4 regions of the Thalassospira sp. ABL2_045 genome follow, and region 2 is predicted to be linked to each of the others. Evidence: riboswitches for the same ligand, from Rfam matches in the RefSeq annotation. Region 2 holds a riboswitch; each other region holds the start of a gene.
The links. Region 2 has a riboswitch for cobalamin ahead of ACXAIA_RS10810 (ribonucleoside-diphosphate reductase subunit alpha). Riboswitches for the same ligand answer to the same signal wherever they lie in the genome.

Region 1 (8,093 bases), on a different contig from region 2:
TGATCAGTGACGGCAAGGACGAAAGCGGTGCTCCCGCAACCTTCACCGACTATTACGATGTCGGTCAGCAATATAAGGAATTCCTGCATCTGACCCAGATGCTGGTGCGCGCCAATGCCAATCGACCCAAAATCGTCAGCAAGGCCGCCGAACGTCACAATGATCACCCGGAACTCAGTGATGATCGCGCGCCGCTGACCCCGAAAATTCTGGGGCGCATCGATGAATCGCTTCGTCGGGCAGATCTGTCCAACCTGATGCGGCGCCAGGCGATTTGTGCGGTGGTCGGTGATGCCCATCCAACGCCGGTGTTCCATGAATTGTTCATTTCGATCAAGGATTTGCAGGAAACTCTGCTGCCTGACGTCAATGTGCTGTCAAACCGCTGGCTGTTTCAGCATCTGACCGAAATTCTGGATCGTCGGATGTTGTCGCTTCTGACGCGATCGAATGACGCATCCGTGACCGGGTCGGTCAGTATCAATCTGAATGTATCTACCCTGCTGTCGCCGGATTTCCTGACCTTTGACAGTAACGTCAAGGCCGGTCAGCGCGGCACGATTGTGCTTGAGCTGCAAAAGATCGATATCTTTGCCGACCTTGGGGCGTTCTTCTTTGCCCGCGATTTCTGCCGGGATCGTGGTTATCGCATCTGTATTGATGGCATCAGCCATCTGTCCCTGCCCTATATCAACCGCAACAAGCTTGGCGTTGATATGATCAAGATGCTGTGGGACCCGGAAATGGAAAACATGGATGACGAACATCGTGAAACGATGCGCGCCGCCGTGGCAGAATCTGGGGATACCCGCGTCATTCTGTGCCGATGTGATGACGAACGGGCCATCAAGTTTGGCCATTCGATCAACATCACCATGTTTCAGGGCCGCCATGTCGAGCATCTGATGAACGAACGGACAAAAAAATAGCGCCGGTAACGGCGCTATTGGTTTTTGATCTATCGAAACCGAAAATCAGGCATCTTCCTTGCCATCGATCCCGGCTTTCTCAAAGGTTGCCATGCCGGTGTGGCATTCTGCCGATGCACGCAAAAGCGGGATGGCAAGGGCTGCACCCGATCCTTCGCCAAGACGCATGCCGAAATTGATCAGCGCTTCCTTGCCGAGCTTCTCGATCAGGCGCGCATGACCGGGTTCTGCCGATACATGCCCAACCAGACAGTGATCAAGGGCGTCATTGCGCATCGCGGCCAATACCGCCGCCGCCGCACAGGAAACATAGCCATCAAGCAAGACCGGAACCCGTGAAAAACGTGCGGCAATGATGGCACCGGCCATGGCAGCAATTTCACGACCCCCGACACAGCGCAAAACATCAAGCCCGTCATGCATCTGGTTTTTATGCAGAATGATGGCATCGCCCACAACACGGGTTTTACGATTTAGGGTCGTGTCATCAATCCCTGTGCCGCGCCCGGTCCAGTCGGCGGCATCGCCGCCATAAAGCGCGTGCGAAATTGCCGCCGCTGCGGTGGTGTTGCCAATACCCATTTCCCCGGGCACAAAAAGATCCAGCCCCTTTTCAATCGCGCTCATGCCAAAGGCCATCGCCTCAGCACAGCCTTCGTCATCCATTGCCGGCTCGGTGGCGAAATCGTTGGTCGGTATTTCAAGGGCGACTTCCATCACGCGCAGTTCCGCATCGACCGATTTGCAAATCTGGTTGATTGCCGCCCCGCCATTGATGAAGTTTTCCACCATCTGCTGGTTCACACTGGCCGGGAAAGCCGAAACGCCCTGGGCGACCACACCATGACTGCCAGCAAAGACCGTGACGCGCGGGCGTGACATGCGCGGGCGTGAAGTGGCCTGCCAACCGGCCAGCCACTTGCTGAAATCCTCAAGCCGACCCAGCGACCCGGCAGGCTTGGTCAATGTCGGTTCACGCGCGGCAACGGCGGCCTGCGCGTCTTGGTCGACATCGGGAAGTTCGGCGAGAAGGGCACGAATTTCCGCAAGATTTTGCGGCGGATGTTTCGGGTTGAACATGTGGGTCTCCGGCTGGCGGCATCGGTGCTTGATGTGTTCCGCTTGGCTTCCGCGATGGTAAGGATTAGGCTCGGAAACCAATTGTTTAAAGCGGTTCAGGAAGTCAGCCCAAACTAGGCCCGGGCGCAACAGATTGCCAGTTTGAAAATCGGAAATTTATGGTGTCCAAAGATCATAACCAAAACGAAACAAATTTGCAAAGCGCAGATTCGAAGGCCAGCAATGGCCCGGATGCGGATATTGGCAAAGGATCTGATGCCGCGATCAAGACATCTCCTATTTCTGATTTTTGGCGGGCGCTGGCGTTGCTGAGCCGGGTGCCAGTTACCGGCATTCATGACTTTCGCCCCGAATTGATCGCAAGATCGGTATGGTCCTGGCCGCTGGTCGGCTTGTTGCTGGCCGGGTTTGCGATGCTGCCGGCAATGCTGGTCTATCAATTGACCGACAACCTCCTGATTTTCGCAATCATCGCCTTGGCAGGTATGGTGCTTTTGACGGGCTCTATGCATGAAGATGGCATGGCCGACTGTGCGGACGGGTTTGGCGGCGGGTTTGAACGCGCGCGCAAACTCGAAATCATGCGCGACAGCCATATTGGGACTTATGGCGTCGTTGCCGTGATCCTGTGTTTTGGGCTGCGCATCGTTCTGTTATCTGCTGCCGGTGACAGTGGACAGGCAGCGATCCTGTTTCTGGTCATGGCCATAACATCACGCGCAGCCATGCCGGCTGTGATGCATGTTTTGCCGCCGGCGCGCGACAATGGTTTGGGCAAAGGTGCGGGATCACCAAAACCGGTGATGGCGTGCCTTGCGGTGCTTATCGCAGCCATCCTGTCATTCGTTTTGGCGGGCTTGATTGCGACCATCGCGGTTCTGGCGGGCGCGGTTCTGGCTGTTGGTCTTGTCGCGGTGGTGGCGAAATGGCAGATCGGCGGTCAAACAGGGGATGTGTTGGGCGCCACCCAATTGGTAAGCGAGCTTTTTGTCGCGATTGCCTTTATCGCTGTCATTTGATGGTGGGCTGAATACGAAGGATAACGAAGTCAATGAGAACAACACGCTGGTGGCTGGTGCGTCATGCCCCGGTCAAAAACCCCGAACGACTGGTTTATGGCCAAAGCGATATGCCCGCTGATCTGACGGATCAAAAGGCGCTCTCATCCCTTGCCGGGCAGTTGCCAAGGGATGCGGTTTGGGTAACCAGCCACCTGTCGCGGACCCATGATACGGCCCGAAGCCTGCAGAGTTTCATGGATATCGACGTCGCCCCACAGGGCGAAAGTGGTTTTGCCGAACAGCATTTCGGTGATTGGGAACTGCAAAACTGGAATGATTTGCCCAAGGGCGAAACAACACGCTTCTGGACGGACTTTGCCCGTCAGCACCCCCCGAAGGGTGAAAGTTTCGCCGATGTTGTCGGGCGCGTTGGGCCCGTATTCGGACGATTGAACGATGCGTTCGCCGGGCGTGATATTGTCGCTGTTCTTCATGGCGGTACGGTGCGTGCGGTTTTGGCCAACGCACTTGGCCTGTCGCTTGAAGCGGCACTGGCGTTTCATGTCGATACGCTGGGTTTGACCACACTCGAATATATCGACGAGGTCGAAGAACCCGGTTGGCGCGTGACAGCCGTTAATCAGCGATTTTAACCAAGCCGTGTTACGCAGAAGCCAGTTCGACGTCTGATGCCATGTCATCAAGGGCATGTTCGGCCAGATAGCGGTCCACCATGTCCGGGCTCAGGTCATGTTTTTCGCAAATATCGAAAACATCCCGCAGATAGGCCTGATAGTATGGTACCGGCCGACTGCGTGATTTTGCGCGGAGCTTGGCGACATTCGGAAAGTCGCCGGCAAAGGACGCGCTTTCGATCACCTGAATGATGGTGTCGTCAATGATGGCGGCCGGCATGCCGCAATAGGTTTTGCCACAGGCCGACAGCATCTTGCTTGCGGTCGGAACAGAAATGCCTGGCTGTGAAAGCAGTTCGTTCAGTTCTTCCTGCCCGAAATCGGCAATCGACATCAGGGTCACAAGGGTCGGCATGTCGCGTACAAGCAGCGATAGCGCATTCACCCGAATGCCCCGTTCATGGGACCAGATGATGGTCGCGATCACGCCCTTTGAGGCATCCTTTGCAAAGATTTCCCGGACATCGCGCCGTGCCAGCGTGACTTCGCCCTCGTTGGCGTATTCCTCAAGAAAGTCCTGAAAGGACGGGTTCGGGCTGTTCAAACGACCAAGCAAACCCAGCCACATGTCCTTGCGAGAGGAAGTGGTCCAGGTTGGCGCATTCAACTGTCGGATTTTCGATAGGTGAGAGCGTATAGCCATGTGTTCTTGCAAACTTCCAGTTTACCCCAAGAGTTTCGGCGCAGATTTTTCTGCTGCCAGCCGGGTTTTGTGCTTTTCAATCCCGGGTTTTCGCCAGATTGCGGATTTTTCCGTCTTTAGGGTGAGGACCTATTAATTTGGTTTGAATGGTTAAACAGATTTGCGCGGATACGCGGAGTAAAACTGCAGGAAGATATTTATCTTTCAAGGTTTTACGACAAATTAGCCCGTGCAAATCCGATTAATCCGAAGGACAGACGTTATATTTGCAAACTCCAGCGTCAAATCCCTCGTGCGGGATACCAACCCGCCCGGCAGGCTTTTCCTTGGATTTCGCAAATATAACGTCTGCCATTCAAATCAAATTAATAGGTCCTGACCCTAGTTCCAGCGCAACGGTTTTGATGTTGGCTGAAATGGTATGACCTCTCAAGCAGACAATTCTTACAAATACTGACCTTCCGATTAGGGTGTGTGCGCAACGAAGGGTTAAGTCCCCAGAATGACCTTTGGCATTTTTGGCAAACCTGATAGGTTCGGCGCACCGTTCGGTGATGGGAAATCGGTGCAAGGCCGATGCTGCCCCCGCAACTGTATCGGGTTGGGAGATCCGGGTCGGCGCGATGGCGCCAGACCAGCCACCGGGCAACCGGGAAGGCGGATCGCTTTCATGCCCGCAGCCAGGAAACCTGCCGAAGGTGTCACTATTCTTTTGATGGTGGCGACGCAATCGGGCCTCGGTGGGAGGCCATGGCGAGGAATAAACGGGATGACCCAGACTTTACCCCCCTCTGCACCCCTTGGCGGGACGCATCTGATCCTTGGCGGGGCGCGCTCCGGCAAAAGCCGGTTTGCCGAAAACATCATCAATCAGGCGGGCGGGGGAACCTATATCGCAACCGGGCGAGCCTGGGATGATGAAATGGCCAACCGCATCGATCTTCACAAACAATCGCGCGGCGATCTTTGGCAGACTGTCGAAGAACCGCTTGCGCTTTGTGCAGCTTTGCAGACCTGTAACGTCGCGGGCGGTAAGCCGGTTCTGGTCGATTGCCTGACCCTGTGGCTGACCAATCTGATGCTTGAAGATCGCGACATTGATGCCGAGATCTCAGCACTGTGTGAACTGGTGCCAACACTTATCGTTCCGGTCCTTTTTGTTTCAAACGAGGTCGGCTTTGGCATCGTGCCGGAAAATGCAATGGCGCGCAGTTTTCGTGATCATGCCGGGCGCCTGCATCAACGCATCGCGGAGCTGGCAGACAAGGTCACCCTTGTGGTGGCCGGCATTCCGATGCAGGTCAAATAGCAACATATAGCAACTCAAAGAATTGATTTTTAAGGATTTCAGAAATGGCACAATTGGGCAAAATCCCGGCAACCGTGATTACCGGTTTTCTGGGGGCTGGCAAAACAACCATGATCCGCAACATGCTGGAAAATGCCGATGGCAAACGCATTGCGCTGATCATTAACGAATTTGGCGATCTCGGTGTTGATCGAGGCATCATCAACGGTTGTGGCATCGAAGGCTGCGAAGAGGATGATGTGGTCGAACTGGCCAATGGCTGCATCTGCTGCACGGTGGCCGATGACTTCCTGCCAACCATCCAGAACCTGATTGATCGTGATACGCCACCAGACCATATCGTTATCGAAACATCTGGCCTCGCCCTGCCAAAACCGCTGGTAAAGGCGTTTAACTGGCCCGAAGTCCGCTCGCGCGTCACAGTCGATGGTGTGGTGGCTGTGCTTGATGGCGCCGCCCTGCGCGATGGCTTGTTTGCCCATGATCATCATGCGGTGCAGGCCCAGCGCGAAGCCGATGACAATCTTGATCATGAAAGCCCGCTTGAAGAACTGTTTGAAGAGCAGCTTCACTGTGCGGACATGGTGGTTCTGAACAAAACCGACCTTCTGAGCGATGCCGAACGCAGCAAGGTCGAAGCCGATATCCGGGCGGAGCTTCAAAAGCCGTCGGTCAAGATCATCGCCACCGACCATTCACGGGTTGAAAACGCGATCCTGCTGGGCCTTGGTGCCGCAGCTGAAGACGATCTTGATAGCCGGCCCAGCCATCATGACGATGGTCACGAACATGACCATGACGATTTCGACAGCTTTGTTGTCGCCCTTGATGCGATCAGCGATCCGGCCAGCCTTGAAAAGCGTCTGATTGATGTTGTGCGCCAGTTCGATGTCCTGCGGATCAAGGGGTTCCTTGATGTGCCGGGCAAACCGATGCGTCATGTGGTTCAGGGTGTTGGTGAACGTTTCCAGCGCTATTTCGACCGCCCGTGGGCGGATGGGGAAACGCGCCGGTCGGAACTGGTGGTGATTGGTCTGCATGGCCTGGATCGCGATGCGATCGTGGCTGCCATCAAGGCTGCCTGATCCTGTTTGATCTGATGAAACCTGCCTGAGACCGGCTGTAAAATGCATCCGGTCTCGGCACCTTTTTCGACCTGACGACGCAAGGATACGGATCCCCAAATGCACCTATTGGCAGCCCAGCCCGGAATGGTCACCGACGGCAGTGAGGCCGTCGACCTTGGACAGCAACCCGGCGATGTGGTGATCCTGTCTGCGGCCGAGTCTGAGCTGGCCTGTCTTGCCGGGGCACAGGGCCGTCTGGTCGAGGCGTTCGGGGATGCAACACCATCCTTGCGTTTGGCAAGCTTGCTGCAGCTTGGCCACAACATGTCGGTCGATCTTTATATCGAGGATGTGCTTTCTGATGCCAAATTCATCATCGTGCGCATCCTGGGCGGGCGTGGCTATTGGGATTATGGCATCGAACAACTGGTTGCCCTTGTGCGCGCCAAAGACATTCCCTTGGTCCTGTTGCCCGGTGATGATCAACCTGATGCGGAGCTGTTGTTGCTTTCGACCATCAAGGGGCGTGAATACCAGAATATCTGGCGCTACCTGATCGAAGGCGGACCACAAAATTCCGAGAATTTACTGCGCCTTATATATGAAAACCTGAATTCAAACGTGAATTGGAACTGGTCACCCGCCGCCCCGCTGGTTAAGGCCGGTGGCTATTGGCCGGGAAAGGCACAGGCAAGTCTTGATGACATCACGGCGAACTGGGTGAAGAATCAACCGGTTACACCAATTGTCTTTTATCGTTCGCTGGTGCAGGCCGCCAATCTGGATGTCATTGACGCGCTGGTTGAGGAACTTTGCGCCAACGGCCTGAATCCATTGCCGATTTTTGTCGCCAGCCTCAAGGATCCGGTGGCCGCCGCATTGGTCGAGGATTGGCTGGCCGAAACCAGTGCGGATTTGATCCTTAATACCACCGGCTTTGCCATATCTGTTCCGGGATCAGAACGAAAAGGCGGGCCGTTTGATGCGGTCGATGCACCGGTCTTTCAGGTGGTGTTGTCCGGCGGTGGCGAGGAAGCCTGGCGCGATGGCGTCAATGGCTTGGCCGCGCGCGACATCGCGATGAATGTCGCCCTGCCCGAGGTCGATGGTCGTATCCTGTCACGTGCCGTGTCATTCAAGGGGTCGGCGGGCAAGGATGACCTGACCCAGATTGATCTGGTGAAATACATCCCGGTGCGCGATCGCGTGGCCTTTACCGCCGAACTTGCTGCTAACTGGGTGCGTTTGCGCAGAACCGACAGCAGTGCGCGCAAGGTTGCGATGGTCATGGCGAACTATCCCAACAAGGATGCCCGGCTTGGCAATGGTGTGGGGCTTGATACCCCGGCTGGCATGATCGAAACGCTGC
Region 2 (8,093 bases):
GGTCAGATCATCCGAAGCCGCCTGATGAAAGGCGGGGTTGCGGCATTCCATGATTTTGATGCCAAGCTCAAACCCGTTTCGATGATTGCACTGCTCAGCACGCTGGTTTTGCTGTTTGCCTTTCAGGGACAACAGATCACTGCCCAGCCGATGATCATTGCCCTTCTGGCCGTGCCGATCATTTTGCAGACCTATTTCATTGCCGCCATTGCCTATGTCGCCAACAAGGTGCTGGGCGTGGAGCATAAAATCGCGGCCCCGTCTTCGATGATCGGGGCCTCGAACTTCTTTGAACTGGCCGTGGCAACCGCCATCGGGCTGTTTGGATTTTCATCGGGTGCGGCCCTTGCCACCGTGGTCGGTGTGCTGGTCGAAGTGCCGGTGATGCTGTCACTTGTTGCCATCGCCAATCGTACGCGTGGCTGGTTTAGCCCTTCAAATGTTGCAAATACTGCAGAGTAACGGAGTCCTGAGATGAGCCGGAAAATTCGCGTTGGCATTAATGGTTTTGGCCGCATGGGGCGTCTGGTTCTGCGCGCCGGTTGGGGACACCCGAACCTTGAATTTGTTCATATTAACGAGATCAAGGGCGGGGCTGTAACTGCGGCCCACTTGCTGGAATTTGATTCCGTTCATGGACGTTGGAGCAATCATGTTGATTGCGTCGATGGGCAGGTTGTGATTGATCGCACCCACAAGCTAAGCTTTAGCGAAAATGTCCTTCCCGGCGAAACAAGCTGGGCCGGGCTTGGCTGTGACATCGTTCTTGAATGCACCGGTAAATTCAAATCCCCCGAAGCGCTTCAGCCTTATTTCGATCAGGGCGTGAAAAAGGTGATCGTTGCGGCCCCGGTCAAAGAAGGTGCCCTGAACATCGTTTATGGTGTGAATGACGATCTCTATGATCCGGCCCGCCACCATCTTTTGACTGCAGCCAGTTGCACAACCAACTGCCTTGCGCCGGTGGTTAAAGTCATGCACGAGAAACTTGGCATAGTGCATGGATCGATAACCACCATTCATGATGTAACCAACACCCAGACGATTGTCGATCTGCCGCACAAGGATTTGCGGCGGGCGCGGTCGTGTCTGCAATCACTGATCCCGACCAGCACCGGATCGGCGACCGCGATCACGATGATTTACCCGGAACTCAAGGGCAAGCTGAACGGCATTGCCGTGCGGGTGCCGTTGCTTAATGCGTCGCTGACCGATTGCGTGTTTGAGGTTGCGGAGGATACCGACACCGAGACCGTCAATCGCCTGATGCGCGAGGCCTCGGAAACTTATCTTTCGGGGATTCTGGGCTATGAGGACCGCCCGCTGGTCAGTGCCGATTACCTGAATGACAGCCGGTCTTCGATCATTGATGCGGGATCGACCATCGTGATTGACAAAAGACAGGTCAAAATTCTGGCCTGGTATGACAATGAGTGGGGATATGTCTGCCGCATGGCGGATTTGACCGTCAAAGTCGCGCAACATCTTTTGGGGAACTAGGGCAAATGTCCGCCGCAATCCGCAACTATGCGCTGGTCACCGGGGCCTATTGGGGCTTTACACTGACCGATGGGGCGCTGCGTATGCTGGTGCTGTTGCACTTTCATGCGCTGGGCTATTCGGCGTTTGAAATCGCTCTTCTGTTTATCCTGTATGAAGTGGCCGGGATCGTCACCAATCTGGTTGGCGGGTGGCTGGCGCAGACGCGTGGATTGCGCTTTACACTGTTTGCCGGACTTGCATTGCAAATAGCATCCCTGACCGCGCTATCATTTACCAATCCGGACTGGCTGCCCGCCATTTCGGTCGCCTATGTCATGGGGCTTCAGGCGGCATCGGGTGTGGCCAAGGACCTGACCAAGATGTCGAGCAAGTCGGCGATCAAGGTTCTGGTCCCGGCTGACGCCGAAGGCGCGCTTTTCCGTTGGGTGGCACTTCTGACCGGATCGAAGAACGCGCTTAAGGGCATCGGCTTTTTCATGGGCGGTGCGCTTTTATCCTGGCTTGGGTTTTCCGGAGCGCTTCTGGCGATGGCGGCGGGTCTTGCGCTGACACTTACGGCAGTTGCCATCTCGCTCGGTTCTGCGATGGCGGGCCCGGCAGACGCAATGAAGCCGAAATTCCGCGATGTGTTTTCACGCGATCGCAAGATCAATGTCCTGTCGGCGGCCCGGCTGTTTTTATTCGGATCGCGCGATATCTGGTTTGTTGTCGGGTTGCCGGTGTTTCTGGCGTCCGAGCTTGGCTGGAGCCATATCGAAGTTGGCAGCTACATGGCGCTTTGGGTCATCGGCTATGGCTTTATCCAGGCCATCGCGCCCAAGATGTTGCGGGCAAAAACCCGCGAGCCGGATGGCCGGACAGCGCAAATCTGGATTTCGGCCCTGATTGCGGTGTCCGCAATGATTGCCGCCGCCATCACGCGCGATATCGCGCCTGAACTTGCGGTTCTGGGCGGGTTGCTGGTGTTCGGGGTGGTTTTTGCCATCAATTCATCGCTGCATTCCTATCTGATCCTGGCCTATGCCGAGGGCGACAAGGTCGCGATGAATGTCGGGTTTTATTATATGTCGAACGCCATCGGGCGATTGACCGGCACGGTGCTTTCGGGGGTGGCGTATCTTTATGGCGGGCTGGTTGGCTGTCTTGTGACATCGATTGCGTTTTTGACGCTTGCCTGGGTGATCAGTGCCGCCCTGCCATCGCGATCAGATGTGTCAATGCAGGGTTGATTGAAAAAACTTCCTTCGCAGATGCGGGATAAACATCTGAAAAGACTCACAATCCTGTTTCATGAAAATTTAATCGCGCAAAAACCCGTGACAAGACACTGCATATAGGGGTACGATTCCAGTCAACGGTCAATAACTGGACCGCAGGAGGGGTTCCCGAGTGCCGCGAAAAAGCGTCTTAAAACGAGAATTTTCGCCCCCCGGATCGCACATGCAACATGCTGTGACCGGCGGAAACTCCTACCGCCACTTCCATCGCAAGATGAAAATTGAATGCGCGCCTTTCCATGACGGAATGGCGCGTTTTGCTTTTTTGGCAACTTTGTTGAGGTGATCGTCATGGGTAAGCGCGCAGCACGTCGTCGTAACCGTCCGCAACAGACTACTACCAACGTTCATGAGCTGTTTGATGAAAAGAATGCCGACTGGCATCCACTTGGCGAGACAGAGCAGAAAGGACAACGCGATCAAAGCTACCGCCGCAACATCCGCCCGAAAAGCGAGAACCAGGCAGCCCTGATGGAGGCCATCGACAACTTCAATCTGGTGATGGCCCTTGGCCCGGCCGGGACCGGCAAGACCTATATCGCGGTATCAAAAGCTGTCGAGGCCCTTGATAACGGCGATATCGCTCGCATCGTTCTGGCGCGGCCGGCGGTCGAAGCCGGGGAGAATATCGGCTTTCTGCCCGGCGATGTCGAAGCCAAAATGGCCCCGTATCTGCGCCCGCTTTATGATGCGCTCAATGACCGTCTGGGGGCCAAGCGCCTTAAGACTTATATTTCCGATGGCACGATCGAAATTGCACCGATCGGCTATATGCGCGGTCGCACACTTAACAACGCCTTTGTCGTGATCGATGAAGCACAGAACTGCACATACGGGCAGCTCAAGATGCTGGTCACCCGGCTTGGCTGGAATTCAACCATGATCCTGACCGGCGATCCGGACCAGACCGACCTTTTGCCGGAAATGTCGGGTCTTTCGGAAATGTCCGAACGGCTTGAAAATGTTGATGATGTCGCCTGTGTCCAGTTGCGCGACAAGGACATTGTCCGCCATCCATTGGTCGCAAGCATGCTTACCGTTCTGTAACCTCCGATATCGAATTCCGACACAGCAAACCAAAGAAGAAAAAGGCGGGTCTTTCGGGACCCGCCACTTTTTTTGCCAACAGAGATGTTTGGCAGAAATTCTTGGCTTCGCGCCAAATCGCGTAAAACGGGAAATCCTGTCAAGAAAACATATATATTGACGAAAAGTGCAGACCGGACCCAATATCTAGACATCACGGTCCTTCGCGTCGACCACAGAGTTGGTGCGAAGGCTAAGAGGGAATTCGGTGCGTTTGAGCCTTTTTCAAACAAATCCGGAGCTGCCCCCGCAACTGTAAGCGGAGAGTGTCTTTCGCAAAATAACCACTGAAACCCTTCGGGGTTTCGGGAAGGTTGAAAGACGCATTGACCCGCAAGCCAGGAGACCTGCCGTGAGCATGAGTTAACATTCACGGGCGGGGTGTCCCGGTGGAGTGCTTGCGATCTGGCAATTTGTTGCCATCCATCCCTGCATACCTCCGTTTGGCCTTTGCCCCCAAAAAATTGGGGCTAACGATGTCAGCAACTGTCGAAATGGAACGGCCAGCCGTTTCCAATCCATCACCACAATCGCAAACCGAATTCCAAGTCATTCGTCGCAATGGCTCGGTGACCAATTTTGACCCTGCCAAGATCAAGGCAGCACTGACCAAGGCATTCCTTGCCGCAGAGGGCGAAACCGCATCCGGATCGCATCGCGTCCATGACATTGTCGATGCACTCGCCGAACAGGTAACCGCCACCCTTTTACGCCGTGTTGCACCGGGCCATACCCTTCAGATCGAAGACATTCAGGATCAGGTCGAACTCGCCCTGATGCGCAGCGAGCACCACAAGGTCGCACGTGCCTATGTGCTGTATCGCGAAGACCGCGCCCGGGAGCGCGCCAAACTTGAAACACGCAAGAAAAAGAAAAAGCCCGATGCCCCGCTGATCAACGTAACCCAGCCAGACGGCAGCAAGGCACCGCTTGATTTCGACCGCCTGACCACCGTGATTTCAGAGGCCTGCGGCGCGCTTGAAGGGGTCAGCAGCGACCCGATTTTTGAGGAAACGCGCCGCAACCTTTATGACGGTGTGACCACGGATGAGCTGGCGTTGGCCCCGATCATGGCGGCCAGAACCCTTGTTGAACGTGAACCGAACTATGCCTTTGTCAGTGCGCGACTTCTGCTTGATAAACTGCGCGCCGAAGCACTGAGTTTTGTATCGGGCCGCCCGGAACAGGCCACCCAGGCCGAAATGAGCGAACGTTACGCCACCTATTTCCCCGCCGCCCTCAAGGTCGGGATCGAGGCCGGACTGATTGATGGTGAGCTTGCCAAATTTGATCTCAAGAAGATCTCGGCTGCGATCAAGCCGGAACGCGATCTGAATTTCCAGTACTTGGGTCTTCAGACGCTTTATGATCGTTACTTCCTGCATGTCAAAGGATCGCGCTTTGAATTGCCGCAGGCCTTCTTCATGCGGGTTGCCATGGGGCTTGCCATCCGCGAGATCGACCGCGAAGCCAAGGCGATCGAGTTCTATGATCAGCTTTCGACCTTTGTCTTCATGGCATCGACCCCAACGCTGTTTAACGCTGGCACCTGCTGTCCGCAGTTGTCTTCCTGCTTTCTGACAACCGTGCCTGATGACCTTGATGGCATCTTCAAGTCGGTCAAGGATAACGCCCTGCTGGCAAAATATTCCGGCGGGCTTGGCAACGACTGGACCCCGGTGCGCGGTCTTGGCGCACATATCAAGGGCACCAATGGCCAAAGTCAGGGTGTGGTTCCGTTCCTGAAAGTTGCCAATGATACCGCGATTGCGGTCAATCAGGGCGGCAAGCGCAAGGGGGCGGTTTGCGCCTATCTTGAAACCTGGCACATCGATATCGAAGAGTTCCTTGATCTTCGCAAAAACACCGGCGATGACCGCCGCCGCACCCATGACATGAACACCGCCAACTGGGTGCCGGATCTTTTCATGGAACGCGTCATGGCCGAGGGCCCGTGGACCCTGTTTTCACCTGATGACACGCCCGATCTGCACGATCTTTATGGTGCGAAATTCAAGGCCGCCTATGAAGAATACGAAGCCAAGGCCAATAGCGGCCTGATCAGCAATTTTAAAACCGTGCGTGCGGTCGATCTGTGGCGGCGCATGCTGACCATGGTGTTTGAAACCGGTCATCCATGGATCACCTTCAAGGATCCCTGCAATATCCGCTCCCCGCAGAACCATCGTGGTGTGGTGCATTCATCCAACCTGTGTACGGAAATAACTCTGAACACATCGGCGGACGAGGTCGCGGTTTGTAACCTTGGTTCGATCAACCTGATGGCGCATGTGACCGAAAACGGCCTTGACCATGACAAGCTTGCCAAAACGGTAAAAACCGCGATGCGCATGCTTGATAACGTGATCGACATCAATTTCTATACCATCCCCGAGGCACGCTATTCAAACCTGCGCCATCGCCCCGTTGGCCTTGGTTTGATGGGTTTTCAGGATGCCTTGCAGAAGATGGGCATTGCCTATGCCTCAGACCAGGCAGTTGATTTCGCCGATGAAAGCATGGAGGCGATTTCCTATCACGCCATTTCCGCATCCGTAGACCTTGCCGAAGAACGTGGCCGCTATGAAAGCTTTGAAGGGTCGCTTTGGTCGCGCGGTATTCTGCCAATTGATTCCATCGAATTGCTGGCCGAAACACGTGATGAATTGAATGTTGATCGCATCCAGCGTCTGGATTGGGAAACGCTTCGTGGGCGTGTTCAGTCCATTGGCATGCGCAATTCCAACACCATGGCGATTGCCCCGACGGCGACGATTTCCAATATCTGTGGGGTTAGCCAATCGATCGAGCCGGCCTACCGCAACCTGTTTGTCAAATCGAACATGTCGGGCGATTTCACCGTGGTGAATGCGGCCCTTGTCCATGACCTCAAGGAACGGGGTATCTGGGACGAGGTGATGATTTCGGACCTGAAATACTATGACGGCAGTGTTGGGCAGATTGACCGAATCCCCGACGACCTCAAGGCGCTTTATGCCACGGCGTTCGAACTTGATTCGTCTTGGCTGATCGAGGCCGCGGCACGGCGTCAGAAGTGGCTCGATCAGGCGCAATCACTGAACCTGTATATCGCCAATCCGTCCGGCAAGAAGCTTGGTGACCTTTATCGTCTGGCTTGGTTGCGTGGGCTCAAGACCACCTATTACCTGCGCTCAAGCGCCGCAACCCATGTCGAAAAATCAACCCTCAAAGGCACGGATGGCAAACTGAATGCGGTTGGCAACAGTCCGGCTGCAGCAGCCCCAAGCCCGACACCTGCGGCCGTCGTGACAGCATCGCCATCACCAAGCCCGGCAGCGCGTCCATCTGCCGTGGTGGATAGCAAACCAAAAGATGATGACATCACGGGCGGGGAAGTCTGGGGCAAGGCCTGCTCCCTTGACGATCCGGATTGCGAAGCCTGCCAGTAACACCAAAAACGGGAACGAGAACCATGCTTGATTGGGTCGAAGACGAAACCCCTTCTGTAAACAACACCGAAGATGCGGGCAGCGATGCCACCGGCCTTGGCGAGATTGACCGACGCGGCGGTCGCGTTTCGGTCAGCGAAAAGGCGATGATCAATTCACGAGCTGACGTAAACCAGCTTCTGCCGTTGAAATATGGCTGGGCTTGGGAAAAGTATCTCGCCGGCTGTAACAACCACTGGATGCCGACCGAGGTTTCCATGCAGGCCGATATCGCACTTTGGAAATCGCGCGATGGCCTGACCGAGGATGAACGCCGGATGCTGAAACGCAATCTGGGTTTCTTTGCTGCCTCGGAAAGCCTTGTCGCCAACAATATCGTGCTAGCGATCTATCGCCACGTGACCAACCCGGAATGCCGACAGTATCTGCTACGTCAGGCATTCGAGGAAGCGGTTCACACCCATACCTTCCAGTACATTGTTGAAAGCCTCGGCCTTGATGAGGGTGAACTGTTCAACATGTATCGCGAGGTACCCTCGATCACGGACAAGGCTGCTTGGGCACTTGATTACACCAAGCATCTTGATGATCCGAACTTTGCCACGGGCACACCGGAACGCGATCAGGACTTCCTGCGTGATCTTGTCGCGTTCTATGTCGTGTTCGAAGGCATGTGGTTCTACACCGGCTTTGCCCAGATCCTGTCGCTGGGCCGTCGCAACAAGATGGTCGGTATTGCCGAGCAATATCAGTACATCCTGCGTGATGAGAGCATCCATCTCAATTTCGGGATCGA
Region 3 (8,093 bases), on a different contig from region 2:
CCACTTAGATTACCCAAAAGCCAGAACATGATGCCGCGAGCTTCCTCGGCACTCGCGGACTTTGTGACGATAAACGACGTCAGGGCATTAAAAAGCTGCGCACCGGCAATACCCGCCAAAATGATCGCACCGGTGCCGCGTCCTGCCTGCAACGCCAGCAGCGAGACAAAGGCAAACGCCACGACAGAGCCGATAAACGCGCCCTCCGACATGCCAAACATGCCAGCCCCGATACCGAGCATCGCAACACTGACCGCCCCCGTTGACGCCCCGGCAGAAATACCAAGCAAATAGGGATCGGCAAGCGCATTACGTAAAAGTGCCTGCAGGACTGCGCCGGACAGGGCCAATGCCGCCCCGCAGGACGCAGCAACCACCGCCCGGCTCAGGCGATAGTTCCAGACAATACCGGAATCAATCGGATCAATCGCGTAACCGGCACCCCACACATGATTGGCGATGGTATCCATCACCGTACGGATCGGGATGGATGTTTCCCCCACCGACGCGGCAAAGGCGAGCGCGAGGCCAAGCAACACCAGCGCAGCAAAAGCTGCGCTGGTGCGACGTCCGACGATTGAAGATAGCAGGACCGTCAATTGATTTGGCTCTGGCGCAGATCGACAATCGCCTTGGCCATCAATTCAATACCATCGATGGTACGGATCGTCGGATTCATCGACATTGCGTCAATCACCACAATCCGGTCATTGCGAACCGCATCCATCTGACTGGTCACCGGATCGGATTTGAGAAACTTCATTTTCAGCTCCCAGTCATCAGCCGGGAAACGGCGACGTTCCATTTTGCCGATTGCGATAATGTCCGGATTGGCGCGCGCAATAGTTTCCCAACCGACTTTCGGCCATTCATCGTCACTGTCGATGACATTTCTGACATTCAGGATATTGGCGATATAACCCGGTGCACCTTTTTGCCCGGCAACATAGGGATCAACATCAATCTCGGCGCTTGAGAACCAGAAAAGGGCGCTGATACCGCTACCATCGATGCTTTCGACACTGGCCCGCGCCGCCTGTTCACGGGCGCGCAGGTCTGCAACAAGCTTTTCACCGCGATCTTCAACGTCAAAGATCAGGGCCATTTCGCTGATCGTCTGATAGATCAGATCCATCGAAAACGCATCAAGGCGCGTACCATCCCCACCCGTGCTGTTATCCTTGCCGACACAATCGGCCGGTGCGGTATAAACCGGAATGGACAGCTCATTGAACTGCGCGACCGTGCCGACCGCACCGTTCGGGCCGACATGCCACTGATACTGGTTGGTGACAAGATCTGGTTTCTGACCAACAACACTTTCAAAGCTGGGATCATTATCGGCCAGGCGCTTCACCTTGGCATTGGCTTCGCGGTATTTCTCTGCCACCGGATTAAACCACACAGCGGTTCCGACAACCTTGTCAGCCAATCCCAACCGATACAGGATTTCGGTATTGCTTTGGCCAAGCGAAACAACGCGTTCCGGTGCCTTTTCAAAAGTCACGCTGCGCCCGCAATTCTCAAGCGTCAGCGGATAATCGGTTGCTTGAGCGCCCACACTCATGAATGCCAATCCAGCAGCAATCACCCCGACTGCCAGACCCTGTTTGTTCATTGTAATCACGTCATTGTCCTCTCACGGAGGCAGATCGAAACCCTTTTTATGGAATGGAACCAACCCGCCTCATAAATGTTATGTTATAACATAACATCACAGTTGCTCTCGTCAAGGGACTGGCTAGCGTGCTGAAAAATGGCGGGAAATGTTCGGGATTAAACGCAGATAGAATGAGCTCCAACCTGCGGATAACGCGACATGTACCGACATCCTCCGGGGCACCCCGCCCGGTCCGTCGTGCTTATGTCGGCAGGTCTCCTGGCTCACGGGTCACTGCATTTTCTGGCCTTCCCGGGCATTACCCAGTGGCTAAATCAGAAAATGCTCACCGCCTACAGTTGCGGGGGCAGCTTCGGTCAATGATCTGGCAAGACCAGACCACATCGAATTCCCTTTATCCGAATTTCGGATACCGACAAGAAATTGATTTCACACAAATAACACTGTTCGTCAAGCGCCGCGCGTCCGTGTCAGGTCAGCGTATCGTCACCTTGAATTTGCCATCATTCGTCCCGATTACCTCCACACTGCCCGGTATGCTTTGCCGAGTAACGCAATCATCGGAACATGGTGAAAATGACGACTTCCGTGGAACGCAGACGCTTTTTGAAATCCATCGCCGCCGCTGGCCTGATCCTGCCGGGAATGTCGCTTTATAGCCATGCGATGGCCGAGGTCTCCGGTCTTGATCTGGGCAATGCGCAAAGCTTTGATTTTGCCAGCCTGATCGAACGCGCCAAGGTAATGGCGACCGAGCCCTATGAAGCACCTGTTGCCCCGAACCCGGAAATTGTCGGCAAGATCGATTACGATACCCATGGCAAGCTGCATTACAAACGCGATCATTCGCCGTTTTCTGACGGATCGGGCACCTATCCGCTGACCTTCTTCCATCTGGGTATGTATTTCGCCAAACCGGTGCATATGTATCTTTTAGAAAACGGGCAGGCGCGCGAGGTGATCTATAAGCCCGATTACTTTGACATGCCTGAAGACAGCATTGCCCACCAACTGCCCGCCAATAGCGGCTTTGCCGGTTTCCGCCTGCATGAAAATCAGGCGCGTGATGATTGGAAAACCCAGGACTGGGCGGCGTTTCTTGGCGCTTCGTATTTCCGCGCCATTGGTGATGAAGGCCAATATGGCCTGTCGGCACGCGGGATCGCGGTCAATACTGCGTCCAACACCCCCGAAGAATTCCCCGATTTCCGACAGTTCTTTATCGAACCGGCCAAGAACCCCGAAGACCCGGTGACGGTCTATGCCCTGCTGGATGGGCCGAGCATCACGGGTGCCTATAAATTCCTGCTTTATCGCGGCGAAGGGGTCACCATGGATGTTGAAAAGCATCTGTTTGTGCGAAAAGACATCGAACGGCTGGGCATCGCGCCGCTAACCAGCATGTTCTGGTATTCCGAACAGAACAAATCATTCCGCTTTGACTGGCGCCCGGAAGTGCATGACAGCGACGGGTTGGAGCTCTGGACCGGTGGCGGCGAGCGCATCTGGCGACAGCTCAATAACCCGGAAACCATTCGCGCATCGGCCTTTGGCGACCATAACCCGCGTGGCTTTGGCCTGATGCAGCGAGATCGCGATGTAAATAACTATCTGGATGGCGTGCGCTATCACCGCCGCCCGAGCCTGTGGGTCGAACCGAAAGGTGAATGGAATGACGGCGCGGTACAGCTGATCGAAATCCCGACCGACGATGAAATCCACGATAACATTGCCGCCTTCTGGGTGCCCAATGGCGAAGCCAAGGCAGGCAACAGCTATCAGTTCAAATACCGCCTGCATTGGCAGGCCCACAATCCTTTCCCGGTCAAGGAACTCGCACGCGCCACCGCCACCCGCATGGGCCGTGGCGGAGAGCCCGGCACCAACCGCCCGAAAGACGAGATCAAGTTTTCCGTCGAGTTCGAAGGCGAGGTTTTGGGAACCCTTGCCTATGGCGAATTCCCGGAAGTGGTTGTGACATCCTCACGCGGCGAGATTGTCCGTACGAAGATCGAACCGATCATGGATACGCGTATCTGGCGCGCGGCCTTTGACCTTAAAGCTTCTGGCACCGATCCGGTTGACCTTCGGATGTATCTGAAGCGCGGCGATAGCCCGCTCAGTGAAACCTGGATGTTCCAGCACTTGCCGGCACTGGGTAATCAGCAACAGGGTTAACCCAGCCACCACGACAACGCATATTTGATCCCCGGCAATCAGATTTGGCTGCCGGGGATATTTCCGTGTGCGCCCGGATGTCGCGACTGCCCCAGAATGGCGGTGATATCGCGCATCGGTGGGGCGCCAAACATGCGGGAATATTCGCGACTGAATTGCGATGTGCTTTCATACCCCACCGCATAGGCCGCACTTGCCGCATCCTTCATCTCGGCCAGCATGATCTGACGTGCCATCGTCAGGCGCAGGCGCTTTTGGTACTGAAGCGGGCTCATTGCCGTGACCTGCTTGAAATGATGATGGAAGGAAGACGGGCTCATATTGGCATGGTTTGCCAGCTCCTCGACCAGAAGCGGCTTAGTAAAGTTATCCTTCATCAATCGCAGGACGGATGAAATGCGCTGCATGGTGCTACCCCCCATTGCCAGACGCGCGATTTCGATCCCTTTGCCGGTGCGCAGCAAACGATAATGCACTTCGCGGATCAACATCGGCAACATGACCTGCCTCTCATCAGGCCGATCCAGCAATTCGACGACGCGAAGGACGGAGTCCATAAGTTCCTGCGACGTTTCCTCGACAAAAAGCCCGCGGCTGCTTTCACCATCCATACCCAGATCAAGGCCCATATCCGTCACCAGATCACCAAGGGTCTTGGCATCAAGATCCAGCGACAAACTGCGATAGGGCGTATCGGTGCTGGCCACCGTCACATGGCCGACAATCGGCAAGTCTACCGACGCCGCCAGGAGTTGGCCGCGCTGATATCGAAACATCTCATCGCCAAGGGTGACTTCCTTGACGCCCGAGATAATCAGGCACAGGCAAGGCCGGTAAATCGTCGGCACCTTGAGGGACGGACCGGTTGAACGATACAGCGACACCGGATCAATCGAAGTTTTGGCCGTGCCATCCGGATCGCAGTATTTGTCAATCAGCGCACACAGTCTTTGATAGTTTTCCATCCAGAATCCCTTGGTTTTCCTTCCATGGAATATACACCCGTGGGCGAGCGGGAAAAGCACAGACATCGCCACTTGGAGGAATAGGCAATCGGTTTCGAGTTCTGTGTATTTCGAAATCCCACTTTAGACGACAGGTTAAGCGCCGTGACGCAAACACACGGAGGATGTCATGTCGAACCAGATCAATTACGTCGAAAACAAAACCGTCATCATCACCGGTGCCAGCAGCGGCATTGGCGAAGCGACCGCAAAACTTCTTGCTCGCCATGGTGCCCGGGTTGTTCTGGCAGCACGGCGCACCGAACGCCTCAACGAGATCGCAGCCGAGATCGAGGCCGCCGGCGGATCAACCATGACCCGATCCGTCGATGTCACCGATGCCGACAGTGTCGAGGCGCTTGTTTATCACGCCCACAACCTGTTTGGCCGGGTTGATGCGATCTTCAACAATGCCGGTGTGATGCCGCTTGCGCCCATGTCGGAACTTAAAACCGCCGAATGGGACAACATGATCAATGTGAACATTCGCGGGGTCCTGAACGGCATCGCTGCTGTCCTACCGCTGTTTAAGGAACAGGGTCGCGGTCATGTCATCAACACCGCATCGATCGCAGCCCATTCGGTGGTGCCAAGTGCCGCTGTCTATTGCGGCACGAAATATGCGGTCCGCGCGATTTCCGAAGGCCTGCGCCAAGAAAGCACCAATGTTCGCGTAACCACGATTTCACCGGGCGTGGTGGAAACCGAACTGGGTCATGACATCACCGATCCGACCAGCAAGGATCTGCTGACCCAGTTCCGTCAGATCGCCCTTACCCCGGATGCGATTGCACGGGCCGTGCTTTATGCGCTTGATCAACCCGAAGACGTCGACGTTAACGAGGTGATCGTGCGTCCGACCGCATCGGCATTTTGATGAAAACCGGCCTGCAATTCTTCTGCTTTCTAACCTTGCTGGTGGTGTTCGCACCACCAGCCCTTGGCCAACAGGAGCCGGAAATGCCCAAAAGCACAGAAAACCTGCCCCATCCCTATGTCGGCATGTGGGTGACAAAAGATGGTCATATCCGTCAGGAATTGCGTGCTAATGGCCGCTATGACGAGGCCCGTGGCACCCGGCAATCCGCCTATCAGGGCGATTATCAGGTCTCGGGCAATTACATCACCTATCAGGATGATACCGGCTTCACCGCCGATGGCCATTTTGAAAATGACGTGCTTTATCACGGCGGCATGGTGATGTTTCGCGAAGTGCCGGAAAACTAAGCTTCGGCCCCAAACAACCAACCAATGAAACGCCTAGCGCAAGCTGCCAAAGAAATCCTTCAGAAGCTTGGCGGCCTCGACCTCGCCGATCCCGCCATAGACTTCCGGGCGGTGATGGCAGCTTGTGCTTTCAAATACGCGCGGGCCGTGATCCACCCCGCCGCCCTTGGGGTCATAGGCCCCGAAATAGACACGCCGCAGACGGGCAAATGAAATGGCGGTCGCGCACATTGGGCACGGTTCAAGCGTGACGTAAAGATCGCAGTTGGGCAGACGCGGTTCACCCTTGGCCCCGGCGGCGGCCCGGATGACGAGGATTTCGGCATGGGCGGTCGGATCGTTCATTTCCTCGGTCAGGTTGCCGGCGCGCGCGAGCACCTCGCCACTATCGGCATCGACCAGAACGGCACCGACGGGCACTTCGCCGCGCCGGGCGGCGGCACGGGCTTCTTCAAGCGCCATATCCATATAGCTGTCTGCACTCATGATCTTTCCATCCCGCTTGTGCCTTGTGACAAAGAACGTCCCGTGTCACGGCTGATCTTGTTTTTACTTCATTTTAGGGTGTGTGCATTCAGAGTGCTACCACACACATCATCGGTCAAGCCATCATCACGGCGTATCGGTATAGCTTGCAATCGGTGGCTGTTTGCACAGAACGCATGGACCATCGGCGTGAATTGCCGTTGCCCTTAAAGGGTTACACAGGTAGTTTCCGGCTAACTTTAATTCTCAATCCCGTCACCAGCACCAAGGTTGTTTTCATCATGACCACGCGCAAGCCGATCATTGGTATCACTCTCGATTCCGAAGAACCGGGCGGATATTCCAAATTCCCGTGGTATGCGCTGCGTGAAAACTATGCCGGTGCGGTGACCGAGGCTGGCGGCATTCCGATGCCCCTGCCCCATGAGGTTGAGCTGGTGCCAGACCTGCTCGATCTGATTGACGGGCTGGTGGTCACCGGCGGGGCGTTTGACGTTGACCCGACCCTGTTTGGCGCGACGGAAACCCATGACACTGTTGTCACCAAGGATCGGCGCACCAAATTTGAATGGGCAATGGCCGAAGGCGCGCTTGAGCGCGACATGCCGGTTCTGGGCATTTGTGGTGGTCAGCAGCTTTTGAATGTTATTCTGAGCGGATCGCTGATCCAGCATATCCCCGACAGCATTGAAAACTGCCTGCCCCACGAACAGCCAAACCCGCGCAACGAGCCGGGCCATGATGTGACGGTTGAGCCCAATACGCTTCTGGCCAAAATCGTTGGCGATGTGAAAACACTGTCGGTCAATTCCGCCCACCATCAGGCGGCTGACGGGGTTGGCCCGGATGTGATCATCAATTCCTATGCGCCCGATGGTGTTATCGAAGGGATTGAACATCCGAAATATCGTTATTGTCTCGGGGTCCAGTGGCATCCCGAATTCCATATCAGTTCGGGCGATGCGAAGATTTTTGACGCCCTGATTTCCGAGGCCCGCAAATGAGCGACAAAAACACCACCCCGGATGACAACAAGCCAGAACGCATTGCCAAGCGCATTGCGCGATCCGGTGTTTGCTCCCGCCGCGATGCCGAACGCATGATCGCCGAGGGGCTTGTGCGCCTTAATGGCAAGAAGCTTGAAACCCCGGCAGTCACCGTGACCGACGAAGACGAGATCATCGTAGATGGCAAGCCGCTGCCGGAAAAGGAAAAGCCGCGTCTTTGGCGCCTGTTTAAAAAGCGCGGTCTGGTCACCAGCCACCGCGACGAACAGGGCCGCGATACGGTCTTTGAGCATCTGCCAAGCTATGTGCCGCGCGTGATCTCGGTCGGGCGACTTGACCTGAACTCCGAAGGGTTGCTGTTGCTGACCAATGATGGCGAGCTTGCCCGTTATCTGGAACTGCCCGCCACAGGCTGGGCACGCCGGTATCGTGTGCGCGTGCATGGTCAGATTGATGAAGCCAAGCTCAAGCAGCTTGAAGACGGTGTGACGGTCGATGGGGTCAATTACGGCTCCATCCATGCCGAGGTTGATGTTCAAAAAGGCACCAATGCCTGGATGACGGTGACGC
Region 4 (8,093 bases), on a different contig from region 2:
CTGCGATATAGAGCGCCATCACTGGCAGAACCGCACCATTCATGGTCATGGAAACCGACATCTGATCAAGCGGGATGCCATCAAAAAGGGTTCGCATGTCATAGATGCTGTCAATCGCCACACCGGCCATGCCGACATCACCAGCAACGCGCGGATGATCACTGTCATAGCCACGGTGGGTGGCCAGGTCGAAGGCAATCGAAAGGCCCTTTTGCCCGGCGGCAAGGTTACGGCGATAAAACGCGTTGGATTCCTCAGCCGTCGAGAAACCGGCATATTGGCGGATCGTCCAGGGACGCTGCACATACATGGTCGGATAAGGACCGCGCAAAAACGGCGGCATGCCCGGCATGGTGTTTAAATGATCAATCCCGTCCAGATCCTTGGGGCCATAGGATGATTTGACATCAATCCCTTCTGGCGTGGTCCAGGGCGTGCTTTCAAACGGGTCTTTCGCACCGGCGGACGCGCCATCAAACAGCGGAAGATCGGAGAAATCAGGAATGCGGGTCATGGTTATTTCTCCCCCTGTTTGCCAAGAAGATGATCAAGTGCGGTGCCACAAATGCCAAGGACATCGGCCCCGACAAAGACAAATTCATCAATGCCGGCGGCCTCGTATTCGGACCTCGCATCGCCGGGATGTCCGGCAAGGTAAACGAGGCTGGCTCCTTTGGCCTTAAGTGCCTTGGCAACGTCGGCTGCCATGTCGGCATACTGTGGGTCCGATCCGCAAATCACGGCGATCTTGGTCCCGCTATCGGCAAAGGCGGATGCAAGCGCATCGGCCATCTCAAAGCCGTTATTGGTGATGGCTTCGATCCCGCCGGCTTCAAAGAAGTTGCGTGCAAAGGTCGCGCGTGCGGTGTGCTGGGCGACCTTGCCAAGATTGGCCAGGAAGACCTGCGGGAAGGCGCCGGTCTTTGCCTTGTGGCCATCTGCGCGTTTGCGAAGTGCTTCATAACTTTCCGAAAGACGGTGCTCGGGCAGTGCGCCGATACGGGTCGCGGCACTGGTGCCATAAAGATCGGTAAACATGTGTCCGATGGTGGCCCCGGCACGCGCCGCCTCGATCATGGCCGAAAGGCTTTTGCCGACGGTGCCGTCAAACTTGGTCTGGCGGGCCTTGGCATCGGCAATGATCGCCTCAAGATCGGGGGCTTCACACGCGACCTGGGCTTCAGAGATATTGGGGAATTCCGAAACACCGGTCAGCGGATCACGACGGGTGGCAAGGCGTTTTTCACGTGCGTTCCAGACAGTCTCGATCTCGGTCTTCAGGCTGCCATTGGCAAGCGCACTCAGGATGCCACCCGACGATTCAAGCGACTGGAATTTCGACCAGGCGGTCTTTGCCAGTTCCTTGGTCAGGTTTTCGATAAACCACGATCCTCCTGCCGGATCAATCACCCGGTGCACATTGCTTTCTTCCTGCAAGATCAACTGCGTGTTACGCGCAATACGGCGCGCAAAGCCATCGGGCAGGCCAATCAGATGATCATAGGGCAGGCAGGTCACACTATCCGCACCGCCAAGACCGGCAGCAAAGCTTGTGACTGTGGTGCGCAGCATATTGACCCACGGATCAACCTTGGTCATTGCCATTTCGGTGGAAACCGCATTGATTGTGATCGTCGCATCCTCGGCACCCGATGCCGAAAGAACGCGGCTCCACATCATGCGTAGGGCACGAAGCTTGGCAATTCCGGCAAAAAAGTCCGTGCCGATGGCGGCGTTAAACACCATCGCGCCCGCGGCCTGATCGACCGCCATTCCGGCATCGGTCAGGGCACGCAAATATGTCACCCCGCTTGCCAACAGGCAGGCCAGTTCCTGACCATCGGTGGCACCAGCATTATAATAAGGGGCACCATTGACCGAAATCGCAGCCGCCAGCGGGAACAGATCAATCAGCTCAACTGCAACGCTTGCCGCGTGATCAACCGCTTCCTTGGCGCCACAGGGCAGGGTGCCGGTCGTGGCCAGGGTTCCGATCGGATCGATGTTAAAGGCCGGGGCGGCTTCATCCGCACCATCGGTATTTGCAATATGTGCTGCCAAAAGGGCTGCGGCCGGAACGCCGGCGGCACCGCCATCAAGGCCGATGGTGGCAAGGTTGGTGTATACATCATCAAGGGCGGCATCGAGATCGGCCAGACAATGAATGGCGACCCCGTCCACGCCGACTTCGGCAGAACTGATTTCGCGCCCGGCGCAGGCAGCGGCATCAAGTTTCAGCGTGATCGATGTGGCACCGTTTTCAAGATCTTCAAGGATCGCGGCGTTGGTCGCCTTGGGATCGGGATGGGTATGAAGCTGGCGGATGTCCCACCCGGTAACGGTTTCGCGCGGCTCGACCGTGGCATTGAGAACTTCATGGATCAGCCGGGTCGCGTCATCCTGATCATCGGCGGTATAGATCGGCTGAACGGAAAAACCATCTAGCGTATTGGTGACAAGCTTCTTTTCGAACGGCGCGCCTTTAAGGGCGTCCTCGGCAAGCTTGCGCCAACTGGCGTAGTCAGCAGATGGAAATTCGGATGCGAGCTTTAGCGGGTCGGACATGGTTTCTCCCGGCTTGGTTCATCCCGGCCTTGATGCGACTCCATATGGGGTCTCCATATGGCGTTGGGCACGGAACGTTGCCAAATTCTATTCTACTACGGATTCCCAGTACCCGGTACACCCCGCCCGGCCCATTCATACCAAGAAAACACCATCGGTATTCTGACTCGTGCAAATGCCTGCAAAAAGGGCCTTTGCGCTTACAGTTGCGGGGGCAGTTCCGGGTTTGGCCACACTGCTTTAACGCAGGCCCGCACCGGATTCCCGACCATGTTTTCCGGTCACATTCGCGACATGGCGGTTTATAGCACCTGCTCCTAATTCCGTAAATAGGCATGGAAATACCTATTTAGGCGGATATGCCACCCGAAAAATCAGGTTTCCGTAACGTTATATCACCGGAAACATTGGGGTTTTGTCGGATCAGTCGCGGTTTCGGCTCTGGCGGGTGTGGTTCATAACGGCCTGATACTTTCGCGGAACAGGTGCAAGATCGGGGTGAAGACAGAACATTGCGTGGCAAAAATTTGGCGTGTTTAACCAATTTGACATTTTCATCTGTCAGTTTGGACTTGTCCCAATTCTCGGAGTATCGCCATCCATGAACGCGCTCAGCGCCATGCCGTCGCAATTTTGTCCTGATGGACTTGTTGCGTTCGCCGACGACAGTCCCAGCGCCAAGGCAGCCCTTGAAACCGTGCTGCGCCGGGCCGGATATGACGTGGCCGGTTTTGATTGTGCCGATGATCTGATCGATCAGCTTGACGGCATGTGTCCGAATGCCATCATTCTGGATATCGAAATGCCGGGCATGAGCGGCTTTGAAGCTTTCTGCGAAATCCGCCGCCGTTATCCCAACAGCGACAATGTGCCGGTCTTCTTCTTCTCGGCCCACTATGACGCCGATACCCGCGCACAGGCCGACGCGCTGGGGGCTGCTGATTTCATCAGCAAGGATGCCAGCCCGAAAGTCGTTCTCGAACAGCTCAACCGGGTTCTCGGCAATTCCATGAGCGCCTGCTAAGCGCTTAAATCATGATATTGCAATGATCAACGCTCTGCCTTGGCAGGGCGTTTTTTATATGGGTGAAAGGCTGGTCTTGCTTGCCTTCATTCCCATATTTCGGGCATAGCATGATCGGGGTTCATACCCCGCTACCACGTCCATCCAGTCCCGGAGCGCCCCGCAATGCCCCATTCTCCAGCGTCACCTGCTGCCAATCCGATTCTCGTTGAAGCCACCCGCGGCACCATGGTCGAAAGTTTTCACCGTGGCCGGTATGTGGTGATAAAAGCAGATGGCACGGTGATTGATGAGGGCGGCGATATTGATACGCTGATGTATCCGCGCTCCGCCATCAAGCCGCTTTTGGCGATTCCGCTGATTGAAAGCGGTGCAGCCGATGCCTTTGGTGTTGAAGACAAACACATCGCACTTGCCTGCTCCTCGCATAATGGCGAGGAAGAGCATGCAAATACGGTCGCCACATGGCTGGAACAAATCGGACTGTCGGTTGATGCGCTGGAATGCGCAGCGCATTACTCGCTGAGCCTTAATGCCGCGATCAAGCAGGCGTCTGATCATGTCAAACTGACCAAGGCGCATAATAACTGCTCGGGCAAGCATGCCGGGTTCCTGACCACTGCGCAGCATCTTGGCGAAGATCCCGTCGGTTACATTGAAGAGCAGCACCCGGTGCAGCAGCGCCTGATCAAGGTGCTCGAAGACATGGGTGATTGTGATTTGTCCGCCTCCCCGCGCGGTATTGATGGCTGCGGCATTCCGGTGATCGGCATGCGCCTGCGTGATCTTGGCCTTGCCATGGCGCGCATGGCCGATCCATCGGAACTTTCCGAAACGCGCAGTGATGCTATCAAACGCATCCGCACGGGCTGCGCCAAAGCGCCGTTCATGGTGGCGGGGACCGGCCGGTTCTGCAGTGCGATTATGGAAGAATGCGGCGAGGACGCGCTGGTCAAGGTCGGGGCAGAGGGCGTTTATTGTGCAGCCTTCCCCAAACAGGGGCTTGGTGTCGCGCTCAAGATTGATGATGGCACTCAGCGCGGGGCAGAGGTTGCGATGGGCGCGATCTTGCGCAAACATGGCGTGATCGACGATGCCCGGGCGGAGGTGCTTAAAAACCATCTGACCCCGGTTCTGACCAACTGGGCGGGCAATTATGCCGGGGACTTACGCCCGGCCTTCTGATGGCCAATCACCAAACGGGGAACGAATGCAAAGCATTGCGGCCTATATTTTTGCGGCCATTGCCGAAATTGCCGGATGTTTTGCCTTCTGGGCCTGGCTGCGATCTGGGAAATCGATCCTTTGGGTCGTGCCCGGTGTGGTCTCGCTTATTATCTTTGCCTGGCTTCTGACCCGGGTTGAGGCCGACTTTGCCGGGCGGGCCTATGCCGCCTATGGCGGGGTTTATATCACCGCCTCGATCTTCTGGATGTGGGTGGTCGAACGCAGCATGCCCGATCGCTGGGATGTCACCGGCTTGCTGGTGTGCCTTCTGGGGGCGGGCATCATCCTATTTGCCCCGCGCTAGTGTGATCAGGCTTTCTCGGCTTTTTCGTCGGGCTTGTTGCCGGTGCGGTCTTCGGCGGGCAGCAGCACATGGAACGTGGTGCCCTTGCCGACCTCGGTTTCAAGCCAGATCCGCCCGCCATGACGCACGGTGACGATATCATGGGTGATCGACAATCCCTGTCCCGTGCCCTTGCCGACTTCCTTGGTGGTAAAGAACGGGTTGAAGACCTTTGACCGGTCTTCCTTGGCAATGCCGGTGCCGTTATCGGAAATCGAAATCAATATGCTGTCATCAAGGGACATCGTCTTGACCGTGATATGGCCTTCATCGGGTTTGCGCCCGGCGGCCTGAATGGCTTGTGCTGCATTGACGATCAGATTGAGGAAGACCTGATTGACCTCGTTGATATGGCACGGAATATGCGGAATTTCCGGATCGAACTTTTCGGTGATGTCGGCATTGTGTTTCCATTCATTGCGCGAAATCACGATCACGTTTGACAGAACCCGGTTGATATCGGTGGTGGTTTTTTCTTCCCCGCCGGGATGGGAAAACTCCTTCATCGACAGCACGATGCGCGCCACCTGATTGATGCCATCAAGCGACTGCTGGGTGGCGTGCGGGATTTCCTCAAGCAGGAATTCCAGATCGGAATCGCGCATCTGGCGGGCGAAATCCTCAAACGTGTTGGGTGGCAGATGGGCGCGGTTTTTCCAAAGTGTCTGCAATGCCAGCCCCAGCATGCGCGACAGCGACCCGTAGCTGTCATTTAGGAACTTCAGATTGTCGCGGATATATTGGCTGGGCGTATTGATCTCATGGGCGATACCACCTGCCAGATGCCCGATTGCTTCGAGCTTCAGCGCCTCACGCAGGTCTTCCTCAAGCTTTTTCTGGGCTTCTTCGGCGGTCTTGCGTCGCGTGATATCCCGGAAAATATACAGATAACTCATTTCCGAGCTGAAATTTGCCGGGCTTACGATAATTTCCATCGGAAAACTGTCGCCATCAAGGCGCTGGGACATGGTTTCCGTATAGTCATATTTCAGAACGCCACTGCTGATATTGATGCAGCGGTTCAGAAGCTTGTGGCGCACGGTGGCCTTGCGATCAATGAACATGACATCGACCGATGTCCCCAGTAATTCATCGCCTGTGGCGCGCAGGATTTCAGCAGCCGATTTGTTGAAATCCTGGATCATGCCGGTCGCATCCACAATCAGGATGCCTTCAACAACGCTATCAAGAATGGTCTTGAGCCGTTGTGTGGTTTCCTGTTTGCGACGCTTCTGTTCGGCCAGCAGCGCCATGAAACGCGCACGCACGTCTTCGGGCGCGTCAATTTCCTTGGCGGCATCGAGCAAATCCGAACCCGATGCGACCTCGGCCGAACCGCTCAGGATTTTGGGTGCTTCGGTATCGTCCTGATCGTGGGTCATTATTTCTCCCCGGGGATCATTTCATTACCCTGCCCACCGCGGCGCACGCGAATGGGTTCATGGAACTGATGGAGCTCTTGAAATACGCGCAACCGCTGCAGCTGAATTTCCGAAACATAGTTGCCGTGGGTCAAAAGCACATGCCCGTCACGGGTTTCGATATCAGTCAGCAGGAAATCACCCATGCGCAGGTTCTTGAGGTAAATGTCATGCTGTGTCCCTTTGGGGTAGGCGACCTTGTCATAGGACGGGTCTTCCTTGGCCAGCAGGGCTTCGATCTTATCAAGCAGTTCCGGGTCATAGCGCTTTGCCTGATGGCGCAGCTCGTCAAAATGCTGTTTCACCACAAGATCGCTCTCCACAATCTTGCCAAGGTCATTGAAAATCCGAAGCACACGCGCACCCAACGGAATCTCCGTCCCCACCGGGCCTTCGGCCGGGAAACCCGATCCGTCAAAATTCCGGTTTTGCAGATAGACAATGCCGGCGACCTGTTCCAGACGTGGAATATTGGAAATCAGTTTTTGCGCCACTTCGGGCGTGCGACGGACAACATCGCGCTCAAGTGGCTGCAGCGGCTTTTCCTCGCCCAGTCGCGCCAGGATTTCCGGCGGCAGGGATACATACCCGATCGGTGCGAGAAGGGCCGCCAGACCCAATTCCCACGGATGGGGATAACCGATCGATTTGGCAATCGTATCGCACCAGACCTTGGCGCGCATGGCCTTGCCAAAGATCGCCGGATTAAGCTGTGCGAGAACCTCTGTCAGGACCTTCACGCTGCCCGCCAGGGTCTGCTCGATCAGGGCCTTTTCGGCGGTGATCAACTGATACTGGCGCAAGCCGGCCTTTACACCGGCAATCAGGTCTTCGTCTTCGCAGGGCTTGTTGAAGAACCGGAATATATGACCGTGATTGATCGCCTCTACCGCGGTGTGCTGATCGGCATTACCGGTCAGCATCATATTGACGGTATCGGGGCTGAGTTTGGCGACCTCGGCCAGAAGCTGCACGCCATCCATTTCGGGCATGCGCATATCGGCGACACAGACGGCATATTTCTGGCCAGCCTTGATTTTATCAAGGGCCTGCAACGGACCAACGGCGGTGTCGAATTCGAACTTGCCGCGCAATTTGCGCTTAAGCCCCATCAGCAGGTTTTCATCGTCATCAACAAAGAGCACGGGGGGATTCTGTGTCATCATCTCTCTCCCTTACTTGTCCATCTCGCGGTATTTCTGTTCCACAAGCCGGGCGGTTTCGCGCCAGACGAGCAGGCGGTCGCGTTTGCCCAACCGGTCAAGATATTCCAGATCAATCCGGCTTTCGGGCGCCGTACCGGTGCGCTGTTCAATCGCGACTTCACGGGCGAGATGCTGCGCAACATAAATCGCACTCAGCGCATTCATTTCGGTATGTGGGGTGTCTTGTGGCCGATGGTGATAGGCAACCGTTTGCACCATCGCACTTGGAAATCCCCAAAGCCCCAAAAGATACGCCCCGATTTCCGGATGTGCTGCGCCGAACTGGTCGCGCTCGGCGACATAGATCG

Region 1: it holds a riboswitch for cobalamin, as region 2 does, so the genes downstream of both, cobU (bifunctional adenosylcobinamide kinase/adenosylcobinamide-phosphate guanylyltransferase) here and ACXAIA_RS10810 (ribonucleoside-diphosphate reductase subunit alpha) in region 2, are expected to answer to the same signal.
Region 3: it holds a riboswitch for cobalamin, as region 2 does, so the genes downstream of both, ACXAIA_RS16105 (ABC transporter substrate-binding protein) here and ACXAIA_RS10810 (ribonucleoside-diphosphate reductase subunit alpha) in region 2, are expected to answer to the same signal.
Region 4: it holds a riboswitch for cobalamin, as region 2 does, so the genes downstream of both, ACXAIA_RS03385 (methylmalonyl-CoA mutase family protein) here and ACXAIA_RS10810 (ribonucleoside-diphosphate reductase subunit alpha) in region 2, are expected to answer to the same signal.

Annotation. Positions count from the first base shown of each region.
Region 1 is NZ_JBSWYV010000001.1:169,324-177,416, reverse strand. Features, by position in the region: gene ACXAIA_RS00810 (EAL domain-containing protein) at 1-929, shown strand, start outside; gene cobT (nicotinate-nucleotide--dimethylbenzimidazole phosphoribosyltransferase) at 975-2,009, opposite strand; gene cobS (adenosylcobinamide-GDP ribazoletransferase) at 2,204-3,028, shown strand; gene ACXAIA_RS00795 (histidine phosphatase family protein) at 3,061-3,663, shown strand; gene ACXAIA_RS00790 (hypothetical protein) at 3,674-4,348, opposite strand; cobalamin riboswitch at 4,869-5,059, shown strand; gene cobU (bifunctional adenosylcobinamide kinase/adenosylcobinamide-phosphate guanylyltransferase) at 5,118-5,657, shown strand; gene cobW (cobalamin biosynthesis protein CobW) at 5,702-6,742, shown strand; gene cobN (cobaltochelatase subunit CobN) at 6,842-8,093, shown strand, end outside.
Region 2 is NZ_JBSWYV010000006.1:110,662-118,754, forward strand. Features, by position in the region: gene arsB (ACR3 family arsenite efflux transporter) at 1-462, shown strand, start outside; gene ACXAIA_RS10795 (ArsJ-associated glyceraldehyde-3-phosphate dehydrogenase) at 475-1,500, shown strand; gene arsJ (organoarsenical effux MFS transporter ArsJ) at 1,506-2,732, shown strand; gene ACXAIA_RS10805 (PhoH family protein) at 3,072-3,827, shown strand; cobalamin riboswitch at 4,007-4,235, shown strand; gene ACXAIA_RS10810 (ribonucleoside-diphosphate reductase subunit alpha) at 4,343-7,297, shown strand; gene ACXAIA_RS10815 (ribonucleotide-diphosphate reductase subunit beta) at 7,321-8,093, shown strand, end outside.
Region 3 is NZ_JBSWYV010000012.1:26,711-34,803, reverse strand. Features, by position in the region: gene ACXAIA_RS16110 (FecCD family ABC transporter permease) at 1-599, opposite strand, end outside; gene ACXAIA_RS16105 (ABC transporter substrate-binding protein) at 596-1,618, opposite strand; cobalamin riboswitch at 1,853-2,053, opposite strand; gene ACXAIA_RS16100 (OpgD/OpgG family glucan biosynthesis protein) at 2,198-3,799, shown strand; gene ACXAIA_RS16095 (AraC family transcriptional regulator) at 3,838-4,764, opposite strand; gene ACXAIA_RS16090 (SDR family oxidoreductase) at 4,934-5,680, shown strand; gene ACXAIA_RS16085 (Atu4866 domain-containing protein) at 5,764-6,030, shown strand; gene ACXAIA_RS16080 (nucleoside deaminase) at 6,064-6,516, opposite strand; gene ACXAIA_RS16075 (gamma-glutamyl-gamma-aminobutyrate hydrolase family protein) at 6,798-7,520, shown strand; gene ACXAIA_RS16070 (pseudouridine synthase) at 7,517-8,093, shown strand, end outside.
Region 4 is NZ_JBSWYV010000001.1:736,868-744,960, forward strand. Features, by position in the region: gene scpA (methylmalonyl-CoA mutase) at 1-514, opposite strand, end outside; gene ACXAIA_RS03385 (methylmalonyl-CoA mutase family protein) at 517-2,565, opposite strand; cobalamin riboswitch at 2,701-2,880, opposite strand; gene ACXAIA_RS03390 (response regulator) at 3,167-3,589, shown strand; gene ACXAIA_RS03395 (asparaginase) at 3,755-4,774, shown strand; gene ACXAIA_RS03400 (YnfA family protein) at 4,800-5,120, shown strand; gene ACXAIA_RS03405 (two-component system sensor histidine kinase NtrB) at 5,126-6,541, opposite strand; gene ACXAIA_RS03410 (HD domain-containing phosphohydrolase) at 6,541-7,743, opposite strand; gene ACXAIA_RS03415 (response regulator) at 7,756-8,093, opposite strand, start outside.